Regions from separate parts of the Paenibacillus sp. CECT 9249 genome, predicted to be linked through region 3. Evidence: predicted binding sites of a transcription regulator. Region 3 holds the regulator's gene; each other region holds the start of a gene.
The links. Region 3 encodes Rex, which represses fermentation and respiration genes when NADH is low (regulators of the CRP and FNR family bind a similar motif). Its sites were predicted from a motif close to TTGTGAAATATTTCACAA; they were not measured.
Positions count from the first base shown of each region.

Region 1: a site for Rex is predicted at 1,540-1,557, ahead of LQ229_RS19060 (cytochrome c oxidase subunit 2A). Genes of this name have one in related genera too.
Region 2: a site for Rex is predicted at 1,773-1,790, ahead of ric (iron-sulfur cluster repair di-iron protein). Genes of this name have one in related genera too.

Region 1 is NZ_CAKKLI010000032.1:5,476-8,756, reverse strand. It holds gene LQ229_RS19070 (b(o/a)3-type cytochrome-c oxidase subunit 1) at 1-759, opposite strand, end outside; gene LQ229_RS19065 (cytochrome c oxidase subunit II) at 773-1,243, opposite strand; gene LQ229_RS19060 (cytochrome c oxidase subunit 2A) at 1,300-1,470, opposite strand; gene LQ229_RS19055 (sugar phosphate isomerase/epimerase family protein) at 2,708-3,281, opposite strand, start outside.
Region 2 is NZ_CAKKLI010000013.1:12,509-15,789, forward strand. It holds gene LQ229_RS11900 (FtsX-like permease family protein) at 1-653, shown strand, start outside; gene LQ229_RS11905 (alpha/beta hydrolase) at 788-1,654, opposite strand; gene ric (iron-sulfur cluster repair di-iron protein) at 1,859-2,566, shown strand; gene LQ229_RS11915 (Crp/Fnr family transcriptional regulator) at 2,633-3,281, opposite strand, start outside.
Region 3 is NZ_CAKKLI010000004.1:245,147-248,427, reverse strand. It holds gene LQ229_RS06275 (DUF5590 domain-containing protein) at 1-342, opposite strand, end outside; gene LQ229_RS06270 (amidohydrolase) at 360-1,661, opposite strand; gene LQ229_RS06265 (redox-sensing transcriptional repressor Rex) at 1,639-2,301, opposite strand; gene dinG (ATP-dependent DNA helicase DinG) at 2,279-3,281, opposite strand, start outside.

The DNA of each region.
Region 1 (3,281 bases), on a different contig from region 3:
CCCGATCACTTTCGGGATGACGACGTACCAGCAAATATAGGCCGGCATGAGCCAGAAATAAACGAGCGGATGGCCAAAATACCAGAACAGCGTCCGGCTCAGCAGCACGTTGACCGTTTCAACCCATCCGAACGACCATGGAATAAGCTGCACGACGACTTCAACGGCTACGCCGAGCGTCGCAATTTGCCACAGCAGCATCGTAGCGACCGTCATAAATGCGAATAGCGGTGAAATTTTCCCTTTGTTGCGTTTGCGCCAAAACCGGTAATTGACGAATATGCCGAAGCCCGACAGCCAGCTTCCGACGACGACCAAGGCGAGCGCGATATAGAAATAAGGCGACGCCTTCATCGGCGCGTAGAATGTATATAACACCGAGGCTTTATTCAGCAGAATGCAAATCACGCCTACGACGGTTCCAAGGGACATCAGTACGAACCCGCTCCAGCCGAGCCTGCGGGCCAGCGGAACGAGCGACCCGCCCAGCGTGGCCGATATTCCGGAATAGAGAAATCCGATAATAAAAAATGTTGTAAAGACGAGCGCCATCAATACGCCGTGCGCCGTAAGCAACTGGTAATACCCGATTCCGGCCGGCAGCGTCAAGCCCGCTCCGCGCACCAGACCTTGCAGCATGCCGGCGATGCCTCCCGCCAGCAGCGCCCCGAAAGCGAATAGGATATGCGCCAGCACCAAGCTCCCGTCTCTCGGATCGAATCGCTTCTCTTTCATCGAAAACCCTCCCACATTGTTCATCCTTTCGTTACGGTTAAGATACGACGATCTTCGCCTTCATCATTTCATGGGCGATGCCGCAATACTCGTTGCAGAGAATCAAGTATTCGCCCGGCTTGTCGAACGTATAGGACAAGTGGTTCACTTCCCCCGGTACGGCCATCATATTGACGTTCGTCCCGACGATCTGATAACCGTGCACGACGTCTTTGCTCGTGATGATAAAGTGAACCGTCGATCCTGCGGGAATTTCCATTTCGTTCGGATCGAATCCGAATGCGAAAGAAGTAATGACGGCTTCGTATTCCTTGTCTCCGACTTGCCGAATCCCCGGTTTGTCAAACGGCGGCGTAACGTCCACCTGCTGCGGATCGATCGTATGGGCGTGGCCCGAAGGCGGATTCATGCCCATGGCAAAGCCGGATATGCCGATCACTACCAGAAACACGGCAAGCATCGCAACACCGAAGCCAAGCCAAATTTTCTCCAGTCGATGAATATGCATCGCTTTCCCCTCTTTTCCCAAAATCGTTGGTTAATCGATTGTTCCCCTTTGCGCGGTTAATTGCGGGCCATAAACAGAACGAATACAAGCACCCATGCGACGATGATGAATGCGCCCAAGATCATGACGGACGCAAACGTTCCTTTCAACGAATGTTCGGTCTCCGTCCCCGTTTGCTTCGTCTCGGGTTTGCCCGTTTTCTCGTCGGTAACGATCGGATTTGCCATCTTCGTCCCTCCTTAACGTTTTGTGAGGTTTGCTCTTGACATAACTATAAAGTTTGCTTTTTGACGAAAATGTGATTTTTATCACAACGCTCAGACGATTTGTTTCTAATTTGTTACAAATTCCCTTTTACCGCGTGATAAATACACTTGACCGGCGGTGCAAGGAAAACGCCTGACGGCGCGGCGTCCATGGCGGTTCACTCGATGTCATATGTTCGCCCCTCCGGACCCGGGCGAAGCCTTCTCCGTCGGAAATGAGCCATCCGCGGCGCATCAATTAAATGCACCATCCGCATCGATGCACCCCCACATCGTGTCCAGTAAATGCATCACCCTCGTCGCGTCCAAGCCGATTGGGAACAAAAGAACCTTAGCAAGACATCAAACGGTCCTATTTATGCCAGATTTCGCGTCAAAAAAGAAAATAAGGAACGCATATACCTTATGAACAAATGTACATTCGCTAATAAAGCAATTTCGTTCCCTATCTGCGTAAAAAGAGCGGTTTCCTTCCATCATTTGCGAATTTCCGAGTACTAATAAGGTACATTTGTTCGCTATTAATCATGTACGAGCGCTCTCCGAACCCGGACATTAAAAAAGACCGGTGCCGGATGATATTCCGGCCTGGTCTTTGTTGAGTGCTGTTGAAACTGCTCTCAGTAACAGCGTATTCATCGCGAGCAACTGCAAATATACAGTTATAACCGCTTAACTGGCCCCATTTTACCGTTGCAACTGCGAAAATCAGGCTGTTGAAAAAGTGCTTTTGGACAAAAACTATGAATGGGAAATCGCGTCATTGCTGGGTTTTTGCGCCTCCCTCTTTGCGGAAAACGGGGTTTATCGACAGCCTGGAAAATCCAGTTACTCCGTGCATAAACCGCCCTTTCTATAGAATATCAGGCTTTTTAACTGGATATTTGCAGTTATTCGATCAAAATATTGTCATTTCGCCGCCATTAACTGGATTTTTGCAGTTACTGCAAACGCGAAACGAAGATTCCCGCAGCCGCTATTCTCTTGCCCGGATTCACCATGCGGGAGCCGATCGGCAGTTTATGCCACTTTTCCCTACGTTGTCGATCGGCTATCTATGCCACCGCTCCCTACCCTGCCGGTCGGCAATCTACGCTACCATTCCACACGCTGCCAATCGGCCATCTATGCTACGTTCCCTACGCTGTCGATCGGCTATCTATGCCACCGTTCCTCGCGCTGCCGGTCGGCATTTATGCTACCGTTCCCCGCCCTGCCGGTCGGCAATCGCCGCAATCGAAGCGGTCCGCATCCGATCCAACACCCGCGCCGACGCATCGGCATCCGCAACGCTATGCATCTCCAAGATCCATGCGCCGGCATAACCGTACTCCACCGCCATCTCCGTCAACGGCCCGATCGGAACGGATCCTAGGCCAATCGCATAATGGTCGTCGTATTCCCCGCGATTATCGCTCAAATGCAAAGCGACGGCATGCGGCAATACCCGTGGCAGCGCATCCAAGCAGTATCCCTCGCCGACGAGATGCGCATGTCCGGCGTCGAATACGATGCCTGCACGAGGCGAATTGACCCGTTCCAGTACGCGGAGCAGAAACTCGACGTCCGCGCCCAGCGACCTCGGGTAAGGAGGAATGTTCTCCAGCGCAATCTTCACCTTCGAGCCGGCGGTCTCTTCCAGCGCCCTGCGCACGAAGGCAGCTACCCGCTCCACCGCAGCAAGCTCGTCTTCCCCGCCGATCGTCCCCGCGGGTTGCGCCGCATCCTCTCCAAGATCGTCCAGCCTGCCGGCATGGAGAACGACGAAATCG
Region 2 (3,281 bases), on a different contig from region 3:
CAGCCTTGACGGATCAATTTCCTATGGGAAAGAATCCGATCGGAGTCGGCGGATTGAATATCGTCGTTTCGGAACGAGTTATGAATCGACTGGCAGATTCCAAGGGGATGGCCGACATTGGGACATATCTCTATCTGAAAAGTACGGATCCGATGAAAACGCAACAGGAAATCGAAGAAATGAAAGAGCCGAATCTGTACCTTTACAATTTGCATCAATCCAGAAGACAGGAAGAACAAAAGATACTATTGATGTCCGTCTTTTCGTACGGCTTTATCGTCTTAATTTCGGCGATTTCCATTGCAAATATTTTTAATACGATATCGACGGGCATCGCCCTTCGAAAACGGGAATTTGCGATGCTGAAATCCGTTGGAATGACGCCGCGCGGCTTCGCGAAAATGATGAACTACGAAAGCATTTTTTATGGGATCAAGTCGTTGCTGTTCGGGCTGCCAATCAGCTTTGTCGTGATGTATGCGATCTACAAGACATTAACGAACAAATTTACCTACGGATTCGCCTTTCCGTGGATGAGCGTACTTTCTGCCATTGCCGCCGTCTTGGTCATCGTTAGTTTCGCCATGTTATATTCCAGCGCGAAAGTAAAAAAGGAAAACATCATTGATGCATTGAAGCAGGAGAGTATATAGAAGATAAGCCTGTCAAATTGTATTTCTATCCCGGAGATACCTTTAACGTCTAAAGAACCTATCATCCGCGTGTGGATGATAGGTTCTTTTCTATGGTTGAGGCGATGTCGCGAATGATAACTTCGAATTCGCTGTCAGTCCATCCGTTCCCGGAGAAAAAGAACGATCTCCTCGAATGCTCTCTTTACCTGGGGATTCGCGAAATCCTGATCGAATACATGCTCGCCGTCCTTGATCACGATAAGCTTGCTAGGCACGCCCAATTCCTTAAGTTTCTCATGGAAGGCGATCGATTGCTCAAGGGGAACGTCGGTGTCCCGGTCTCCGTGAAGCAGCAATGTTGGGGGGAATTGCGAATTGAGAGTGGAGAGCGGACAGTATTGCATCAGCAACTCCGGTTTTTGTATGGCATCGAATCCGGTCACTTCGGATAACCAAACACCGTGCTGTCTGCAAAATAAATAAAATTGGAAACGCGCCCAAGGACCTTCGGATATCTCCGTTTCGCCAATCGCCCGGTACGCATCCGCTTGGGCGACGATCGGTTTCCGGCGGTAATGTTCGCTTGGGGAAGCAATCCAATCCCCCGCGATATCGCCATAACCGTAAAGGGAGATAACGGCCAACGGCTTGACGGCCATCGTTCCTGCCAGCAGGCTTAAGTAAGCTCCGGCCGAGCTCCCGATGACGGCTACTTTGTCCGGATGGAACTGATAGTCCGGAATTGCAGTATGCCTTGCCCAGTTCAACGCGTCCTTCAAGTCTTCGACGATCTGCTCAAGTTTCGTTTCCGGCGCCAAGCGGTAATCGAAACTGATGATACTGAATCCTTCCTGCGTGAAATAGTCGATTTGCTCCCGGGGCAGCCAATTCCGATCCCCGAAGATGAAGCCGCCGCCGTGAAAATAGAGAAGCACGGGCGAGCCTTTGCCTCGATTGTAAACATCCGCGCGAATGGCAGCCCCCTGCTTCGTACGCTTGTAAATATGAGTGGTTTTCAAAACCGTTTCTCCTCTCCAATTGTTGACATTAATTCTATTATACAACTATTGTTTATTTCAATCTCTTTTTACATAAATTTCGGGGTACCTGCGAGTTGTGAAATAAGTTTTTGTACAAATGTGATGCGGCTCACAAGGTTGCCGGTCCATCCTCCTTATAATCGACTTACAAGGTTATAAGCCATATATAGGAGGTTGGTGGAAATGAACCGAGTGTTCGACGGAACCGATAAGATCGGCGACATTGTCGCCGAATTTCCAGGCGCTAGCAACTTGTTCAAACAATATCGAATCGATTTCTGTTGCGGGGGCGACCGTCAGTTGTCCGCCGCGCTGCGGCAGCGGGACCTTCATGAAGAAGAGTTCCTCGGTCAACTGAACGAAGCGTATCGGTTAGCCCGGCAGCAGCCGGACCCGAACCGGGATTGGCGCCATGTTCCTTACGGCGAGTTGATCGATCATGTCATCCATACGCATCATGCCTACTTGAACAAAGAACTGCCGCTGCTCAGCGAGTTTGTGACGAAAATATTGCGCGTTCACGGGGCGGGCCATCCCGAATTGACCGCACTCCATAAGCTGTTCCATGAGCTGAAAATGGAGTTGGAGCAGCATCTGATTTCCGAGGAAACGACGATTTTTCCGAAGATTCGAGAATACGAAGCAACGGGCTCGCAACAAACGCTTAGGGAAGCGGTCGATGCAATCGATAAGCTGGAGTCGGAACATGAATATGCCGGAGAATTGCTGAAGGAAATGAGGGCCGTTACAGAGCAATACCGCTTGCCGGAGCAAGCATGCAGAACCTATACGCTAACATTTCACAAGCTGGAAGAACTCGAATCGGATATGTATCAGCACATCCATCTCGAGAACAACATTTTGTTTCCCAGGATTGAAGCGGAAGCATAAAATCGCGCAAGGGGCAAGGGGATGTTTGAGGCCGACATCATGGGGCCCGGACATCCCGTTTTTTGCTTAAGGCGACTGGTTCATCTGCGACAGCGCTTCATAATCGACGATGATCAGCTCGTGAGTCTTCATGCGAATCACGCGCTCTTTCCGCAATTGGTTTAACAATCGATTGATCGTTTCGCGCGTCGTTCCGATCGCATTGGCCAGTTCCAAGTTCGTCATCGGCATTGGAATCGTAATCATGCCGTCCTTTTCCTCGCCGTAGCGATCCGCCAGTTTCAACAGGAAGGAAATGAAACGATTGTGCACGTCTTTGCCGGTGATGTGCTGAATGGTTTCCTGCAGTTCGCGAATCTTCTCTCCCATTAACTTGAAAATGTTGACGGCAAGAGCGGGGATGGAGAGGATCGTTTGTTCGAACGCCCCCAAAGGGATCGCAATCAACGTACTGTCGACGAGCGTTTCGGCGGTCGCGGGATAGGGATGCGGATCGAAAAAGGCCGTATGGGGGAACATATCCCCTTCTTTCAGAAACGATACGATATTCTCATGCCCGTTCGCATCGGTTTTGTAAGTTTTGACGAGGCCGTTGCATATGAAATAAATCGCTTCTTTATCGGCCCCTTCGTGGAAAATGACCGATTTCTTATGATAGGAGCGCAAAATGGCAATAGGATAGATTCGTTCAAGTTCCTCTTCCGACAAATCCTGG
Region 3 (3,281 bases):
TTCCGCCCCCGGATAGCGGCTCTTCACGCTGCGCTCGACCTCTTCTTTGGCGACGCCGTCGCTTTGCAGTTCGGCATGAACCGTTGTCCCATCGCGATTGACCCATACGAACATAGTTTGCTTTTGTTCATTTTGTCCGGATACGACCCAATATACGTCTTCCCACACCGATTTTTGAACCGCGGTGACTTCGGCCAAGTCGCTTTCCCGCAACGCGATGCGGCTCGCTTCGTTCTCCTCGTTCCAAACCGGGGTTTGAATATAAACGTAATATTGATGCAGGCCGATCAAGAGCAGGACCGCGGCGCACAAGACGATGATAATCCATTTCCTTTTATTCATGCCGGCAAATATCCTTTCTACCGCTGCAGCAAGCCTTCGAAGCAAGCCTGCGCTTCGCGGCGCACTTTTTCTTCATCCAACGTCAGGCATTCGCCGTCCCGCACAATTGGCTTGCCGTCCACCCAGACATGAGCCACGTCTTTCGCCGACGCGGAATAGACGGCATGAGAAATGAGATCGGTGTGCGGCACAAAATGCGCTTGATCGATATCGATCGCGATGAAATCGGCCTTCATGCCGGCTTGCAGCAAGCCGACGTTGTTCAAAGCGATCGAACGCGCGCCATATACCGTCCCCATGCGGAGCGCTTCGGCGGCGGGAACCGCGGTCGGATCGCCGGAGACGCCTTTATGGATGAGAGCCGCCAATCGTATTTCTTCGAACATGTCGAGATTGTTGTTGCTGGCGGCGCCGTCGGTGCCGAGCGATACGGTAACGCCCGCTTTGAGCAGTTCGGGAACGCGCGCTACGCCGCTCGCCAGCTTCAGATTGCTGCCGGGATTATGCGACACGCTTACTTGATGGCGCGAAAGCACCTCGATTTCGTCGTCCGTTAAATGAACCGCATGGGCCACTAGCGAAGGACGCGAGAAAAAGCCAAGTCTCTCCAAATGAGCGACCGGCCGCAAACCGTAATCTTTCACATTCTGCTTGACTTCGGCGCGCGTTTCCGACATATGCGTATGCAGCGGCAAATCGAGATCGTGGGCCGCCTGCACGAATTGTTCGATAAAAGCGGGCGGGCAAGTATAAGGAGCGTGCGGAGACATCATCGCCGTAATACGCCCTTCCGCCTTGCCATGCCAATCCTGCGCGAACTGAATGGCTTCCGCCAATTTGGCTTTTTGGACCTCTTCCGGACATAACCCGATGGCGCCGCGCATCAAGCAGGCGCGAATGCCGGATTGTACCGTTACTTTCGCCACTTCGTCCATATGATCGTACATATCGAGGAACGTCGTCGTGCCGCCCTTGAGCATTTCGAGCACGGATAGGGCGGTGCCCCAGTATACGTCTTGCGACGTAAATTTGGCTTCCATCGGCCACATTTTGTCCTGCAGCCACACTTGCAGCGCAAGATCGTCCCCGTATCCGCGCAGCAAAGACATGGCGGCATGTCCGTGCGTGTTGATTAAGCCCGGCATGAAGAACAAGCCTTTGCCGTCCACCGTTTCGATCTCATCCGGCAAGTCGTCCGGAAGATCGCCGCCGACGTAACGGATCAAGTCGTCTTCGATGACCATATATCCGTATACAACCGGCCGATCCGCGTCCAGTGTGGCGAAGTACCCGTTTTTAATCATCCATTGCTTCGTCATGTTCTTCCGACTCCTTTTCGTTTTGCAAATAATAGGCCAGGCTTAATAGATCGGTCGTGAAATCGGCCGTATGGATTCGAATATGAGGCGGCACTTTCAAAATGACCGGAGCAAAATTCAAGATCGCCTTTACCCCCGCATCGATAAATTGATCGGCGACATGCTGCGCCTCCGCGGCCGGAACCGTAATAATGCCGATTCGTACGTTCAACCGTTGGACCGTCTCCTTCAGCTCGCTCATCGGTTGAATGGTCAAAGCGTTCAATTTCGAACCGATCTTCGGTTCGTACGCGTCGAAGACGGCAACGATTTTCATGTTGTCTTTTAAATAGGCATTATAATTGCTCAACGCATGACCCAAGTTCCCGGCACCGACGAGCGCTACATTAATAGGTTGATTCAGTTTCAATATTTGTCTGATTTTTTGAATTAAATAAGCGACATCGTAGCCGATGCCTTTGCGTCCGAATTCACCGAAATAGGCCAAATCTTTACGGATTTGCGCGGGGTTCAAATCCAATTTCAATCCTAAATCTTGCGACGATACGGTCAACACTTCCCGCTGTTGCAATTCGTTTAGATAACGCAAATAAATCGGAAGACGGCGCACGACCGCTTCAGATATTTTCTCCGCTTTCATCGGCAACCTCCATTTCTTCGTTTTGCGACAGCCATTCTTGTATTCTCGGAACGATTTGGTGGAGCGGCATATGCTCCATTTTCGGTCCAGGCAAGGAATATAAAAAATATTTGCCATAGTAAGATTCAATGACGCGCGTATCGTATATAATGACGATGCCCCGGTCCTGCGCGGTTCGAACGAGACGTCCGAATCCTTGCTTGAAACGGATGACCGCTTGCGGCACGGAAAGCTTCATGAACGGATTTTTTTTCTGTTTTTGCAAAAGATCCGATTTCGCTTCCATCAGCGGATGATTCGGCGGCTGAAACGGCAAGCGCACGATGGCGAGACAAGTTAACGCATCCCCCGGCAAATCGACGCCTTCCCAGAAACTGCTCGTTCCGAGCAATACGGATGCCGATTGATCCTGGAAACGGCGCGTCAGCTTGCTGCGGTTGCCGCTATCGATGCCCTGTCCCAGAACTTGAATATTGCTGGCGTTCAGTATTTCTTTCAAAGGTTCGTATACTTGCTTCATCATGCGGTACGATGTAAACAAGACAAGCATCCGTCCTTGCGTCGCTACCGCCGTTTCCGCAAGCGATTCCACCAGTTTTGCGATGAAATCGGCGTCTGCGAACGATCCTTTCAACGTCGGAAAATCGCGGGGAATGACGACGAGCGCCTGTTTGCGGTATTGGAACGGAGACGGAAGCTGAACGCTGCGGAGCTTCTCTTGTTCTTGCGCCTCGACGAGTCCCAATTGCTCGCAAAAGTACTGAAACGATTTATCCACCGTAAGCGTGGCGGAAGTCATAATAATGCTCTTCTTGGCGTCGAAGAAATATTCCTTCAGTTGCCGGCTGACATCGGCCGGAACGGCGAACATTTGCAGCGACTTGCTGCGGAAGTTAGCGTTCGCCTCGAGCCAATAAACCGTTGCGGGATCGTTCAATTTCATGAAAAGACGCAATTCGTCGCGATGTCTCGCCATGTCC